DNA from 3 places in the Bradyrhizobium sp. CCBAU 53340 genome. Region 1 is predicted to be linked to each of the others. Evidence: predicted binding sites of a transcription regulator. Region 1 holds the regulator's gene; each other region holds the start of a gene.
The links. Region 1 encodes LexA, which represses DNA repair genes until DNA is damaged. Its sites were predicted from a motif close to TGTTCNNNNTGTGTTCNG; they were not measured.

Region 1 (5,441 bases):
TGTCGCGGAAGATGGCAATTCGTCGAGAAGCAATCCCATAACGCGGTCGTGACGTTCGAGCCGTCAACGTCGAGGACGGCCATCGTCTGCGCGCACTGATCGGCTCCTGCAGCCTCGACAATCCGGATCGCATCGGCGGCGAGATGCGCCTGCATCGACCGCCTGGCCGCGTGCCATTGCACGTGCAGGCGACACCAGCCGGCAGCGAATGGACTGAGAATGCCATACCTCTCGCCTCCGGCTGGCGATCGAGCGCGATGGTGCTCATCACCGACCCCGAGCTCGGCGCCAGGGCGCAATTCGAGGCCTTGCGCTAGCGCTATGGCGGCCTCACCCGGGCAGAAGCCGCCTTTGCGCTGGAGATCGTCAAGGGCGGCGGCCGCCAGCACGCCGCAGAGAATCCCGCGCGCATTGCAGATCATCCCCTGGCCTTTTGCGTCGGCCTCGCCGCTCGGCTAGAAACCTTGCCGACCGAGTCTTTTGCTGATGTTGCGGGAGTTCGCCGTGGCCCTGATGCCGGTATCCGATGCGCTTGCCGCCGTGCTTGCGGGCGCAGAGCCGTTGGCTGAAGAAGCGGTCGCTCTCGACCAGGCGTTTCACCGTGTGCTGGCGCGCGACGTCGCGGCGCTGCGGACGCAGCCGCCGCAGGCCATGTCGGCGATGGATGGCTATGCCGTCCGCGCGGCCGATGCGGCGAAGGTCGACACACAGCTCGCTGTCATCGGCGAGGTTGCAGCCGGCCGTCCCTTCGCAGGAACCGTTGGCGCCGGCGAAGCCGTGCGGATCTTCACCGGCGGTGTCGTTCCCGACGGCGCCGACGCGGTCATCATCCAGGAGGATACCGTTGCCGACGGCGGGCGCATCACGATCAAGGAAGCCGCCATGACCGGCCGGCACATCCGCCCTGCCGGCATCGATTTTCGCGAGGGCGACGTGCTGCTGCGCCAGGGCGCGCGGCTGACCGAGCGCGACCTGGCCCTCGCTGCCGGCATGAACCGCCCGCAGCTTGCCGTTCGCCGCCGTCCGAAAGTCGCGATCCTGGCCACCGGCGACGAGCTGGTGATGCCGGGCACCACGCCCGGCCCCGGCCAGATCGTCTATTCCAACGGCTACGCCCTGCATGCGCTTGCCCGCAGCGAGGGCGCCGACACCATCGATCTCGGCGTTGCCGCCGACACGCTTGCCGCCACCACCGCCGGCATCCGCTGCGCGCGCGAGAGCGGCGCCGACATCCTGGTCACGACCGGCGGAGCCTCGGTCGGCGACCACGATCTGGTGCAGCAGGCGCTCCGCGATGAAGGCACCGCGATGGCGTTCTGGAAGATCGCGATGCGGCCGGGCAAGCCGATGATGAACGGGCAGCTCGGGGCAATGCGGGTGATCGGCCTGCCCGGCAATCCGGTGTCATCTTACGTCTGCGGCTTCCTGTTCATGGTGCCGCTGATTCGCGCGTTATCAGGCCGCTCGGTGATTCATCACCGCCGCGAACGCGCCGTGCTCGGCCGCGACGTCGGCGCCAACGACCAGCGCGAGGACTATTTGCGCGCGCGCCTCGACACACGTGACGACGGCACGCTCGTCGCCGTTCCCGTCAATCACCAGGATTCCTCGCTGCTTGCGAATCTCGCTGCGGCACAGGCACTTCTCGTGCGCGCGCCGTTTGCGCCGAAGGCCGAGGCCGGCATGCCCTGCGAGGTATTGCGACTGCCCGCCTGACCGCTTCGTTCGCGTGCGTTCCGCGAACTTTGTGGCGTTCACGGTAAATTAAGCAGTTGCGGAACATGTATCGAACATATAGTGTCCGTTCATGATTTGTTTCGAGCATGTAGCGGCTTATCGCTGAATCCAGCGTCTCGGAATCGAACGACATCGTCAGGGGGATTTTGGTCGAGATGTTAACGCGCAAACAATACGAGCTCCTGCGGTTCATCAGCGAGCGGCTGAAGGAAAGCGGCGTACCGCCCTCCTTCGACGAGATGAAGGACGCGCTCGATCTGCGCTCGAAGTCAGGCATCCATCGCCTGATCACGGCGCTCGAGGAGCGCGGCTTCATCCGCCGCCTTCCGAACCGCGCCCGCGCCATCGAAGTGATCAAGCTGCCCGAGCTGCAGGCCGCCGCCGGCAATCGCCGCGGCTTCACGCCGAGCGTCATCGAGGGCAATCTCGGCAAGCTGCGCACGACGTCGAGCCCGCCCGCCGACGAGGGCGAGCGTCCCGTCGCGGTGCCCGTGATGGGCCGGATCGCGGCCGGTACACCGATAGAGGCCTTGCAGACCCGCAGCCACACCATCAGCGTCCCACCGGACATGCTGGGTGCGGGCGAGCACTACGCACTCGAGGTGCGCGGCGATTCGATGGTCGACGCCGGTATTCTCGACGGCGACATGGCACTGATCCAGCGCAACGAGAGCTGCGACACCGGCGATATCGTGGTCGCCCTGATCGACGATGAGGAGGCGACCTTGAAGCGCTTCCGCCGCCGCGGTGCCTCGATCGCGCTGGAGCCAGCGAATGCCGCCTATGAGGTCCGCATCCTTCCGCCCAACCGGGTCAAGATCCAGGGCAAGCTGATCGGCCTGTACCGGAAATACTGAGCGCCTCGCTCTCGCGCGATCGGTGATCGCCATCGACTGATGGAGCGGACGATTGTCCGCTCCGGCTGGATAGTCTTTCTGGTTTTGCACAGATTATCCGGCCACCTCTTCAGCGCTACATCCTCGGCACGCCGCAACGAAGCGTTATCGCTTCGCGAGGCCCATCAGGAGACCGAGGAGACAACCATGCGCAAGACCATCTTGAGCACCGTCACGCTTATGCTGATCGCAGCATCTGCGTCGCAGGCCTTTGCCAAGCAGCCCCAGCATCACGCGCGCAAGGCGCCGCAGGCAGCCAGCGCGCAATTCCGCGATGCCCGCAACGCCATGGATCAGCGGGCGCAGCCTGCCTGGCAATATTCGGGCTGGTCGGCGCCGGCCGGACGCTGACGGAGAAGCTTGCCGAATGCGCGGACGCAGGCTTTGTTCCTAGCGAATTCGGGAAAGATATTGTGATTGTAGCTTGCGGATCCAAGCCGCAGATTTGCCTACAACCGAGCGGAGCTTTCATGCTTACACTCTGGTAGAGGCCTGCGCCTCGATAAGGGACGTGGGTCGCTATCCCTGCATGAGGAGCACCCGATGTGTGACTATAGCCTGCATGCCGTCGCGACACGTCCCGCAGAAGTTGGCGAGACCATCGTCACGACAACGTTCCGCGGCACCTCGACGCGCGGCTTCGCCTCCGAAGCCGACATGTCGGTCGCGGTCTGCCTGCTGCCGGGAACGGAGCTCGCCTTCGCCGACAACGTCCGCTACGACAACCGCTGGATCTGGACGCGCACCGTCAATTCCCGCGTCGGCAAGTTCGGCAAGATCGATCCGCACATTCCCGATCGTCATCACGACGCGATCGAATTCCCCGACGGCAAGTACGTGCTGGTGACGCAGCTCGTCGAAGGCCAGCGCGCAACCGTGCTGCAACTGCCTGTGACCCAGCCGCTCGGCGAGCGCGAGCACAAGCCGCAGGTGGTGGCCGACAGACAGTCGACAACTCCGGGCCTGCCGATCGGTTGAACCGTCGGTTTTAATCCTCGGCCTGAAGGTCGGCTTCGGACGGTGTTGCGTCCTTGGAGCGCGGAGCTGTCGACCGTGGCACGAGGGTCAATTCGAAATCTCCATCGCCGGCCGCCGCCGGCGACCAGGGGCGATTTGCGCCCCTCGCCCTCACCGCCGCAATCGCAAAACCATCGCCGCGGGGTGTTAGCGTCAGCGCGCCCTGGCTCGCCAGACGCGGCCGGTTGACCACCATCGCGCGACAATCCGGCGGCGCAGGCCTTGTCGTCACCACCAGTGCCGCGCGGCTGCAATCATCGGCCAGCGCGTCGATGCGCAGGGCCAGCGCAACCATGCGGCCGTCGGCAAGCGGTGTCACGCAGCCGGCATCGTCGCATGAAACGCCGTCACCGAGCGAACCGCTGGCCGCGTCGCGCGGATCAGCGTCCGCCGCAAGCCACTCCTTGAGCAGGAAATTGTCCTTCCTCGTCCTGATCAGATGCAGCTGCCCGTCCCTGCCTCGCACCGCAACGTTCTGGCCGTCACCGGCGATGAGAATATCGGGTTGCCGGACGGAAAGACCCCAGATGGTCGCGGCCACGAGCACGACCGCTCCCGACCAACGCAGCGGTGTGCGCAGCAGACCCATCAGGACCAGGCCCAAGCTCGCAGCGATCAGCGGCGCCGTACCGAAGGCGCCGACATGGCCGACAGCGCCCGGTAGCGCCGCCACCCAGCGCGTGACCAAAATCATCCAGTCGATGCCGATCCCCATCAACCACCAGAACACGCCGTCGAGCCCGAAGGGCGCTGCGAGCAGTCCCAGCAGCCCCGCCGGCATCACCAGCGCCGAGACCACGGGCATAGCGCCGAGATTGGCGAGCACGCCGTAGGGCGTAACGCGGTGGAAATGGAAGGCGGCGTAAGGCGTGGTCGCCAGCCCTGCGATCATCGAGGCCATGGACAACATCGCGATCTCGCGGCCGCCCCACAGCGCGATGCGCGCCGTCGTCGAATGATCGGGCGAGGCCAACAGGCTCGGCATGCCGATCTGCACCATCGCGACCAGCCCGAGCGTTGCAGCAAACGACATCTGGAAGCTCGGATGCACCAGCGCTTCCGGCGCCACTGCGAGCACGATCAGCGCGGCCACGGCTAGGGTGCGGAACGTAATGGCGCGGCGATCGACGATAACCGCAATCAGCACGACCGCGGTCATGAAGAACGATCTCTGCGTTGCGACTTCGGCGCCCGAGAGCAGCAGGTAGAACGCGGATGCCACCAGCGCCGCAGCGGCCGACCATTTCTTGATGGGAAAGCCGACCGCTAGGCCGGGGATCAACGCAAGCAGCGCGCGAACCGCAAAGAAGACGACGCCGGCGACGACGGCCATGTGATAGCCGGAGATCGACAAGACGTGGCCGAGGCCGGAAATGAACATCGCATCGTTGACGGGCGTCGTGATCGCATCGCGGCGTCCGGTGAGGAGCGCGGTCGCGATCGCGCGGTTGTCGCCGTCGAGCGTGGCACGGATGCGCGCGTCGATCGCATCGCGCAGGCCCTGCATAATCGCGGCATAGCGTAGCTGCAATCCGCCTGACACGGGCGGCGTCACGGTGGTAATCGCCCCCATCGCAAAGCCGGACGCACCGATGCCCTGGAAGAACATATCGCGCGAGAAATCGTAACTGCCGGGTCGCAGCGGCGACAGCGGCGGCATCAGCCGCGCCTTCAGCTGCACGAAGCTGCCGACATCGGGCGCCGTGCCCTTCCGCACGGACAGGCGGACGCGTTCGAGCTTCACGTCGCTGCGCTGCGCCTCCATCGCGGTGACGCGCAGCATGAAACGGT
Region 2 (5,441 bases), 3.2 Mb from region 1:
CAATGATTTAGGGGTCTTGAGGGCTGGTTTTCAGCGGCGACGACGGTATTAGGGTTAAGTTTGGGCGCGGATTAGTCGCCGGAGCCGGGGTTCGGAGAAAAATATTTCGCGAACTTGCCTTCCATCCCGTCGAATTCCTTCGCGTCCTCAGGTGATTCTTTCTTCTGGGTGATGTTCGGCCAGCTCTTGGCGTATTCGGCATTGACCTCGAGCCACTTTTCCAGGCCCGGTTCCGTGTCCGGCTTGATGGCATCGGCAGGGCATTCCGGCTCACACACGCCACAATCGATGCACTCATCCGGGTGGATGACCAGCATGTTCTCACCCTCGTAGAAACAATCGACCGGGCAGACCTCGACGCAGTCGGTGTACTTGCACTTGATGCAGTTTTCAGTGACGACGTAAGTCATCCAACGCTCCGAAAAGCTCTTTTAAAAGTCGCGGCTTGCCTAGCGCGGATGGCCCGGCGCCGCAAGGTCGGGGAGGCCCGATCATGACGGCTTTGTGCGTTTGATCGACCAAGAAATGAATACCAAGCGCAATTAATTGCGCTTTACGTCGCCGAGCTCCTCAAAGAGCACGCGGGCCGAGGCGGCATCGCCGCGGCGCTCGTTGAACCCGGTGACCTTCAGCACGCGCACGGTACGATCGAGTGCGACGGTGATGACATCACCAATCTTGATCGCATGGCCCGGCGATTTTTCGCGGGTGCCGTTGATACGGACGTGGCCGGACTCCACCAGCTCAGCCGCCGAGGTGCGCGCCTTCACCACCCGCGCGTGCCACAGCCATTTATCCAAACGCTGCCGCTCGGTGGTCGTGGGATCACTCCTTCCGACCGGCGAGTTGCTCTTTCAGCGCGGCGAGCTTTGCGAACGGCGAGTTCGGGTCCGCCGGACGATCGCGCTCGCGCGGATTCGCGCTGGATGCGTAGGGACGCAGCGACGGACCGGACTCGCGATCCCTGCGATCGCGACCCTTGTCGCGATCGCGGCCGCGATGGTCACGATCGCCGCCGAACTTCTTGTTGTCGCGGTTGCGATCGCGATCCTTGTCGCGGTCCTTGCCCTGTTCTCTACCTTGGAAGCTGCGATTGCGATCGTCGCGGCGCTCACCGCCCTCGCCGCCTTCGCGCGGCTTGCGGAAATCCCGACCGGCATCGCGGTCGCGGCGATGACCACCGCCGTGACGATGACCCGGCTTCGCGCCTTCGGCGGCTTCGCCGGGCGCGGCGCTCGCTACACCGGATGTAGCGCCAGCTTCAGCACCGGCCTGCGGCCGCTGATTGTGGTGACGCTGATGACGATGACGCTCGTGGCGAGGCTTGCGGTCCTCGTGACGGCCGCCGGGGCGCCAGACTTCGACGAGCTCGGGCTCTGCAGGCGCGGCAGTAACTTCAGTCGGCGCGGCTTCGACGGGCGCGGCAGCATCCGGCGATGCAGCGGCTTCCACTGCGGCGATTTCGGCAGCAGCGGCTTCAAGAGCAGCCTCGACGGGCGCAGCAGCTTCTTCGGCCGGCGGCGCGATACCAGGCGCGTCTTCCGGCGTGACCGGCGCTTCAGGCAAGGCTTCGAGCGCAGGCTCTTCGGGCGCTGCCTGATCGGGCTGCTCCATGCCGGGCGCGTCTTCGACGGTGACGGCTTCGATTGCGGCGTCCGCGGGCGCTGCGGCCTCTTCGGCCGCGGGCGTCTCGGCGGACGCTTCCGCAGCCGGCGTCTCAGCAACAGCCACCGGCTTCGGCGGCAGCGGCGCACGCTTCTCCATGCGATAGCCGAGCGCACGCAGCACCGAGGCAAAATCTTCGCCGGCCGAGCCGGTGAGCGACGTCATCGCCTGCGTCACCACGAAGCCGCGGCCATCGAACGCGCCGGCCGGCTTTTCGCCCGGCGAATTCTCGCGCCAGGCCAGCGCCGGACGGATCAGATCGGCGAGGCGCTCCAGGATGTCGACGCGCACGGCGCGCTCGCCGGCCTGCTTGTAGCCGAGCACGCGATAGGCATCGCGCGGCAGGCTCTTGTCGACCGGGAACGAGGTGCGGCCGGATGAGGCCAGATGCTGCGCGCCCGACAGTGCCGACAGATCGACATTGTCCTGCTTCAGCGCCCACAACAGCGCGGCGAGCGCGCGCGCGGCGGGCTTCAGGATGCCGGGGAAATAGATGTGATAGGCGCCGAAGCGCACGCCGTATTTGCGCAAGGTCGCGCGCGAGGGCTGGTCGAGATCCTTCAGCTCGCTCGCGATCTTCGGACGCTCGAGCACGCCGAGCGCCTCGACCAGCTGATAGGCGATGCCGCGGGCAATGCCGGTGACGTCCTCGGCCTTCGACAGCTCGAACATCGGCCCGAGCAGCTTCTCGATATGCGTCTTGAGCCAGAGGTCGAGCCGCGCCTGCACCTTCTCGCGCGGGCCGCCCGTCAGGCGCTCGTCCGAGATGATGCGAATGCGCGGATGCAGCGCATCCTCTGCGGCGGACAGCCGCGCCACGGCATCGCCGGTCCAGCGGATGGTGCCTTCCGAGGTCAGCACGAACTGATCGTCCGGCGCGTTGCCCAGTTTTTCGGCGCGCGCGTTGATCTCGCCGGCGAGCACCGCTTGCGCGGCAGCCTGCAAGGCTTTCGCATCGGAGCCGGCTTCCGCCGCATCCGGTGCAAAGGTGAAGCCGTCGAGGCGGCCGATGACATGGCCTTCGACGATGACTTCGCCGGTCTTGCCGATTTCCGTATTCAAGCTCGTGTTCTCCCGCAGGCGGCGCATCAATACACTGGTCCGGCGATCAACGAAACGCTCAGTCAAGCGTTCGTGGAGCGCATCCGACAATTTATTTTCGACCTCCCGCGTGATCCCCTGCCAGCGATCGGGGTCTTTCAGCCAGTCCGGGCGGTTGGCGACGAAGGTCCAGGTGCGGATCTGTGCGATCCGGGCCGACAGCGTGTCGATGTCGCCGTCGATACGGTCGGACTGGTCGACCTGGGCGGCAAACCAGGCATCGGGGATGCAACCCTTCCGCATCAGGAAGCCGTAGAGCGTCGTCACCAGCTCGGCATGGGCCGCCGGCGACAGCTTTCGGTAATCGGGGACCTGGCAAGCCTCCCACAGCCGTTCCACCGCGGCCTTGCCATGCGCGATATCGCGCACCTCGACGTCGCGGGCGGCGTGGTCGAGCACGCGCATGTCTTCGGCGATCGGCGCCCGCGTCAAGGTGTCGTGGCCGGGGGCCAGGTTCAGCGAGACCTGGAGCGCACCGAGGGAGGAGAAATCCAGCTTCGAATTGCGCCATTGCAGCATCTTCACGGGATCGAAGATGTGGTTCTGCAGCGCGTTCACGAGCTCGGGCTCGAAGGGGGCGCAGCGGCCCGTGGTGCCGAACGTGCCGTTGCGCGTGGCGCGGCCGGCGCGGCCCGCGACTTGCGCGAACTCGGCCGGCGTCAGGCGGCGGAACTGATAGCCGTCGAACTTGCGGTCGGACGCAAAGGCGACGTGGTCGACGTCGAGATTGAGGCCCATGCCGACGGCGTCGGTGGCGACGAGATAATCGACGTCGCCGTTCTGGAACATCTCGACCTGCGCATTGCGCGTGCGGGGCGAGAGCGAGCCCAGCACCACGGCCGCGCCGCCATGCTGGCGGCGAATCAGCTCGGCGATGGCGTAGACCTCGTCGGCCGAGAACGCGACGATCGCGGTGCGGCGCGGCTGGCGCGTGATCTTGCGGTCGCCGGCGAATTCGAGGCTAGACAGGCGGGGACGCGTGATCATGGACACGCCCGGCAACAGCCGCTCGATGATCGGGCGCATCGTGGCGGCGCCTAGCAGCAACGTCTCGTCGCGGCCGCGACGGTTGAGGATGCGGTCGGTGAAGACGTGGCCGCGCTCGAGGTCGGAGGCGATCTGGATCTCGTCGACGGCGAGGAAGGAGACATCGAGGTCGCGCGGCATCGCCTCGACGGTCGACACCCAATAGCGCGGCGACTTCGGCTTGATCTTCTCCTCGCCCGTCACCAGCGCGACCGCTTCAGGGCCGACGCGCGCGACGATCTTGTTATAGACCTCGCGCGCGAGCAGGCGCAGCGGCAGGCCGATCAGCCCTGAGGAATGCGCGAGCATCCGTTCGATGGCGAGATGGGTCTTGCCGGTGTTGGTCGGCCCGAGCACCGCAGTGACGCCGCTACCCGGCGCGCGCTCGGAAGCAAAGGGGGAAGGAGGAAAGGCCATGTCTAGGTGATTAGGTAATGGCTAATGAGGCGATTGTCAGGGCCTGATGGGGGCAATGGCATGCCGAGCGCTCACCACACGCACAACTGTCATCGCCCGGCTTGACCGGGCGATCTAGTACGCCGAGGCGTCCGTGGCTGAGCCGAGAGGCCTCGGCGTACTGGATGCCCCGGTCAAGCCGGGGCATGACAACGGAGGACGCGGTGACGCTTCCCCAAACCTCGCGCAACTGTCTCAATTTGCGACGCTTTTCCCGCATCTCTTAAGCTTCGGAACGACTCTAGAACGAATCGCGGCCGAATCGCTGACTCCCTGTTGAGTCCTGTTACGTTCACGCAAGGTGTCGTGGGACTCGTTTTGCGTGCGCACTAGATGAAGTTTTGTGACGTCGTACAAGCGACGATTTGGTGGCGTGTTCCTTAAAATTGGGGACGGCGCGGAGTCGAATCAGAATCGCCGGGGAGTCAAATGGATTCCGGGAATGGCGGCGCCTTGCGCCATGACCTGAAAACAACCCCATGCACAGTAGGTAAGTCATTGATGTCGCTGAGAGGCACCGGTTTCCAGCCGAATCTCGCCCATCCGTCATCCTGAGGTGCGAGTGGCGCGGTGCGAAGCACCGTACCGGGAGCCTCGAAGGGTGCACGGCCCGGATGTGGCGGCTGGGTTGCGCTCGCGGGAACAGGCGGGCTGTCGCCCTTCGAGGGCCGCCGAAGGGGCGGCCACCTCAGGGTGACGGTCTGGCAGAGAAGGGCGTGGCCTCCGTGGCCCCGGGCCCTACTGCGTCTTCGCCACGCGCGGCGGCTGGGCGGTGGTGATGAAGCTGGTGGCTTCCAGCATCGCCGGGCCCAGCGGCGTCGGAACCTTGAGCCAGAAGGGAACCAGGATGCGCGTGCCCGCGACCGGCGCGAACGCGATCTCGATGTTGCGCTGGGCGGCGAGGTATTTGATCACGGGGCGGTCGGGGATGTAGCCGGCGACGGGCACGAAATAGAGCGCGCAGACCACGACCGGGCCCTTGTACCCCTTCTCCGCCTTCACGGTCTCCATGCGCTTGAAATCGAGCTTGAGTTCGTAGCGCATGCGGCCGTCGAACACGGGCGCTGAGCCGTGGCAGGCCTCGGGCGACAAGGGATCGCCGTTTCCAGGCACCCGCACCAGCGAGGCCGTCATCGGATCGAACACGCCGCGGCGATGCGCCTCGGTGACGACGATGCGATCAGGATCGACCG
Region 3 (5,441 bases), 120 kb from region 1:
ATCGCCTCACCGTCGTCGAGCTTCATCGCAATGATGCCGGAGCGGCGGACGTCGACGAAGTCTGACAGCTTGTTGCGGCGGACATTGCCGCCCGTGGTGGCGAACATCACGTCGAGCTGGGCCCAGGTCGATTCATCCTCGGGCAGCGGCATGATGGTGGTGATGCGCTCGCCCTGCTCCAGCGGCAGGATGTTGATCAGCGCCTTGCCGCGCGCGTTGGGTGCTGCCATCGGCAGCCGCCAGACTTTTTCCTTGTAGACCTGGCCGCGCGAGGAGAAGAACAGCACCGGCGTGTGCGTGGACGCCACGAACAGGCGGCTGACAAAGTCCTCGTCGCGGGTCTGCATGCCGGAGCGGCCCTTGCCGCCGCGGCGCTGGGCGCGATAGGCCGACAGCGGCACGCGCTTGACATAGCCGGCGTGCGACACCGTGACGACCATGTCCTCGCGCTGGATCAGGTCCTCGTCCTCGACCTCGCCTTCCTGCTCCATGATCACGGTCTTGCGCGGGGTCGCGAACTCGGCCTTCACCTCGGCGAGCTCGGTCTTGATGATGTCGAGGATGCGGGCGCGCGAGTGCAGGATCTCGAGATACTCTCCGATCTCGCCCGCAAGCTTGGAGAGCTCGTCGCCGATCTCGTCGCGGCCGAGTGCCGTGAGGCGCGCCAGACGCAGCTCCAGGATGGCCTTCGCCTGATCCAGCGACAGGCGGATGGTGCCGTCCTCGTTGATACGATGGCGGGGATCGTCGATCAGCGTGATGATGTCCTCGACGTCGCGCGCCGGCCAGTCGCGCGTCATCAGGGTGTCGCGCGCCACGGCCGGCGTCGGCGAGGTCCGGATCACCTTGATGATCTCGTCGATGTTGGCGACGGCAATCGCAAGGCCGACCTGCTCATGCGCGCGCTCGCGCGCCTTGCGCAGCTTGTACTTGGTACGGCGGGTGATGACCTGCTCGCGGAAGCCGACGAAAATCGTCAGCATGTCCTTCAGGTTCATCGTCTGCGGACGGCCCGAGTCGAGCGCGACGGCGTTGACGCCGAAGCTCGTCTGCAGCGGTGTGAATTTGTAGAGCTGGTTCAACACCACGTCGGGCACAGCATCGCGCTTGAGCTCGACGACGACACGGTAGCCGTCGCGGTCGGATTCATCGCGCAGATCCGAGATGCCCTCGATCTTCTTTTCCTTGTAGAGTTCGGCGATGCGCTCGACCATCGTCGCCTTGTTCACCTGATACGGGATCTCGGTGATGACGATTGCCTCGCGCTCCTTCCGGATGGTCTCGAACTCGACCTTGCCGCGCATCACGATGGAACCGCGGCCGAGATGGTAGGCGCTGCGGATGCCCTGACGTCCCAGGATGATGCCGCCGGTCGGGAAATCCGGACCCGGAATGATGTTGTTGAGCTCGTCGATGGTCAGCGACGGATTGTCGACCAGCGCCAGGCAGGCGTCGATGACCTCGCCGAGATTGTGCGGCGGGATGTTGGTGGCCATGCCGACCGCGATGCCGCCTGCGCCGTTGACCAGCAGGTTCGGGAACCGCGCCGGCAGAACCACCGGCTCCTTGGTCGAGCCGTCATAGTTGTCCTGGAAATCGACCGTCTCGTTGTCGATGTCGTCGAGCAGCTTGAGCGCGATCTTGGTCAGGCGGGATTCGGTGTAGCGCATCGCCGCCGGCGGATCGCCGTCGACCGAGCCGAAATTGCCCTGCCCGTCCACCAGCAGTTCGCGCATCGAGAACGGCTGCGCCATGCGCACCAGCGCGTCATAGATCGCCTGGTCGCCATGCGGATGGTATTGGCCCATCACGTCGCCGACGATACCGGCGGATTTCTTATGCTTCTTGTCGGGCGTGTAGCCTTCCTCGTTCATCGAGAAGAGGATGCGGCGATGAACCGGCTTCAACCCGTCGCGCGCATCGGGCAGCGCACGCGACACGATCACGCTCATGGCGTAATCGAGATAGGACTTCTTCATCTCCTCGTAGATCGAAACGGGGCGAATGTCCGAGGGTTGCGCCGGCTGGTCGCCGGGCTTGTTGTCGTCGTCAGCCAAGGGGAAATCCGGTGAAATTTTATCTGGGAATCATATAGCGCATCGAGGCCCCGATAACCACCCTTGCAAGGCCGGCGGAAGCGCTTTTTCCGATTGTTTTTCCAACGACTTAAGGCGTTGTGCGCAGCGCCTTGGACGGCCCCGGATTCGGCCGCCGGAAATCGGCTCCCAATCGTGCGCGGCCCCCACCAGCCGGCTCGCCGAGTGCCGGCCGAGTTCAACCGAAACATGAAACGGGCCCGGAATTTCCGAGCCCGCCCCACCTATTAGTCAGATTTGCTGACATGACGCGGGAAGCGCCGCCCCAATCCGGGCAGCGCATTCGCCACGTGCGATCCGCTCTCAGAACGGGATGTCGTCGTCCATGTCGTTGTTGCGGCCACCGCCGCCGGCGGCCACGGGGCGGCGCGGTGCGCTGCTGACGGGGCCGGACGAGCCGAAATCGCCTCCCGGCTCATCCCCGAAGCTGCCGCCTCCTCCGCCACCGCCGCGGCCGTCGAGCATCGTCAGCGTCGAGTTGAAGCCCTGGAGCACGACCTCGGTGGAGTACTTCTCCACGCCACTCTGATCGGTCCATTTGCGGGTCTGGAGCGCGCCCTCGATGTAAACCTTGGCGCCCTTCTTCAGATACTGCTCGGCGACCTTGCACAGCCCCTCGTTGAAGATCACGACGCGGTGCCACTCGGTCTTTTCCTTGCGCTCGCCACTGTTCTTGTCGCGCCAGGTCTCGGAGGTCGCGATGCTCAGATTCGCGATCGGCCGCCCGTCCTGGGTGCGGCGGATTTCCGGATCCTTGCCGAGATTTCCGACCAGAATGACCTTGTTGACGCTTCCCGCCATCGCCGCTCTCCACTCCAAATGCCACTGAATTTCGAAAAGGCGCGCCCGCGCTGCCTGTCGGATCGACCCTATACGCTTACAAGACCCGATCGGGCCGCGACGCCCTTGGTTATCCCCACATATAGCATCGACCGGACGTTTGTTCCAGATTTGTTCCATAGCGGAATTGACCGACCTTTCGCGGGCGGGGCGGTACCCAATTCCGCTGTGCACGGTGCGATGAATTGGAACTCGGCGGGACCAGAAAATGCTTAACATTCATTAGGTTAAGCGCAGGACGATTGCCCGCGACTGTTGCATTCCAGAGACGGACTCTGCCTCCCGATTGGGCTACGGTTGCCTTGGAATTAGACCATTTGGGCGTCGCGCCTGATTGACCGCTCGGGGACTCCAGGGCGGACAACACTGGGGAGACTGCAATGAAGAAAATTCTGTTCGCTACAATCGGAATCGTCGCGCTGTCTGCACCCGCCAGTGCAGCAGACCTTGCGGCACGTCCCTACACCAAGGCGCCGGCGCCGATGATTGCCACCATCTACGACTGGAGTGGTTTCTACATCGGCATCAACGGCGGCGGCGGATCCAGTCACAAGTGCTGGGACAACGTCGTCCTTGGCGGCGGCGCGTTCGTGGGTGGCGAGGGCTGCCACAACGCCACCGGCGGCACGGTCGGTGGCCAGATCGGTTATCGCTGGCAATCGGCCAATTGGGTGTTCGGGCTCGAAGGCCAGGGCAACTGGGCCGACTTCTCCGGCGACAACGTCAGCGTTCTCTTCCCCGCTCAGCGTAACCGCTCGAAGATCGATGCCTTCGGGCTGATCACAGGCCAGGTCGGCTATGCCTGGAACAACGTCTTGTTTTACGTGAAAGGCGGCGCCGCGGTGGTCGCCGACAAGTACAACATCTACACCGCGCCTGGCTTCGCTGGCGCCGGCACCCTGCTCGCCTCGGCCAGCGACAACCGCTGGGGCGGCACGGTTGGAGCCGGCCTTGAATTCGGCTTCGCGCCGAACTGGTCGGTTGGCGTCGAGTACGACCACATCTTCCTGGGGACTCGGACCCTCACCCTCAACTCACCGGCCGGCGCTCCATTCCAGACCGACCGGATCAGCCAGAATGTCGATATGGGCCTCGTCCGTCTCAACTATCGCTGGGGCGGCCCTGTTATCGCGAAGTACTGACTCCACTGAAATCATTGACGAATCGAAGGCCGGCCTCGTGCCGGCCTTTTTGCTGCGGGTTCCCTGAGGGAACTAAAGGTCAGCAACTATTACATTTTACGTCTGTTGTGACTTTTGGGAGACACAACTTACAGCTTTAGTGGTGTAAGGACGACATCAGTTGGACCAAAGCGTCCGATGTCCTTCCGACGCACGGAAGGCAAAACAGAAACTGGGACTGGGATTAGGTTGAAAATGAAAGAGATTTTGTTGGCTTCGGCCGCTTTGATCGCTCTGACCGGCGCCGCTTCGGCTGCCGACCTGGCGGCGCGCCCCTACACCAAGGCTCCGGTCGCCATGGCCTCGGTCTACAACTGGACCGGCTTCTACCTCGGTCTCGTCGGCGGCGGCGCCTGGGAAGATTCGAGCAGCCCGCGGATGCAGGGCGGCTTCGTCGGCGGCACCGCCGGCTACAACTGGCAGACCGGCAATGTCGTGTTCGGCATCGAGGCCGACGGCTCTTGGGCTGACGTCAGCGCCTCGGCGACGGACGCGACCACTGGCATCACCGCCGCCTCCAAGACCGACGCGCTGGGCACGGTCCGCGGCCGCATCGGCTACGCCGTCAACAACGTCCTGTTCTACGGCACCGGTGGTTACGCCTGGATCGACAACAAGATCACCCTCTCCGCGCTCGGCGTGAGCGTCTCCGACAGCAAGTTCCACTCCGGCTGGACCGTCGGCGCCGGCGTCGAAGCCTTCATCGCTCCGCAGTGGTCGATCAAGGGTGAATACCTCTATCGCAGCCTTGGCGGCGAGACCTACTTCGGCACCCTGCCGACCGGCACGCTCAACCTCCACACCGTGCAGCTCGGCGTGAACTATCACTTCAACGGCCCGGTTGTCGCCAAGTACTGAGATAAGTACTGAGCTTCGGCTCCAACGCCATCGCGTTACGAAAGGCCGGCCTCGCGCCGGCCTTTTTGTTTTCGCGCGGTGACTGGCTGCTGCCAAGTCCCGCCAGCGCACCAACAATCCGTTGACGATTCGCAAGTCCCACTGGAAATCCGTCTCCGTTCTTCCTACGTTCGCCTCACAACCCCATCGGCGCCGATCCCGGTTCCGGGCGAAGCGCGCCTGTACGTTGGCGCGATCGCGTCGCTTTTGGGACTCCTTGAGGGCAACTCGGATGGATGAAGTGATCAAGGCGAAGCGCCAACAGCAGAACGCGGGCTCGAGCCTGCGCGCAATTACGATCCGTGGCGCGCGCGAGCACAACCTCAAGAACATCGACGTCGAGATTCCCCGCGACAAGCTGGTGGTGTTCACCGGCCTCTCCGGTTCCGGCAAATCCTCGCTCGCCTTCGACACCATCTACGCCGAA

Region 2: a site for LexA is predicted at 4,480-4,497, ahead of XH89_RS03245 (helicase-related protein). Genes of this name have one in related genera too.
Region 3: a site for LexA is predicted at 3,038-3,055, ahead of XH89_RS18950 (single-stranded DNA-binding protein). Genes of this name have one in related genera too.

Annotation. Positions count from the first base shown of each region.
Region 1 covers NZ_CP030055.1:3,861,971-3,867,411, reverse strand. The annotation lists gene XH89_RS18360 (hypothetical protein) at 1-52, shown strand, start outside; gene XH89_RS18355 (hypothetical protein) at 144-317, shown strand; gene glp (gephyrin-like molybdotransferase Glp) at 505-1,716, shown strand; gene lexA (transcriptional repressor LexA) at 1,893-2,594, shown strand; gene XH89_RS18340 (hypothetical protein) at 2,781-2,984, shown strand; gene XH89_RS18335 (hypothetical protein) at 3,177-3,611, shown strand; gene XH89_RS18330 (ComEC/Rec2 family competence protein) at 3,622-5,441, opposite strand, start outside.
Region 2 covers NZ_CP030055.1:700,689-706,129, reverse strand. The annotation lists gene fdxA (ferredoxin FdxA) at 72-410, opposite strand; gene XH89_RS03250 (S4 domain-containing protein) at 543-773, opposite strand; gene XH89_RS03245 (helicase-related protein) at 826-4,209, opposite strand; gene XH89_RS03240 (DUF3108 domain-containing protein) at 4,987-5,441, opposite strand, start outside.
Region 3 covers NZ_CP030055.1:3,984,935-3,990,375, reverse strand. The annotation lists gene gyrA (DNA gyrase subunit A) at 1-2,057, opposite strand, end outside; gene XH89_RS18950 (single-stranded DNA-binding protein) at 2,400-2,897, opposite strand; gene XH89_RS18945 (outer membrane protein) at 3,317-4,078, shown strand; gene XH89_RS18940 (outer membrane protein) at 4,313-4,975, shown strand; gene uvrA (excinuclease ABC subunit UvrA) at 5,247-5,441, shown strand, end outside.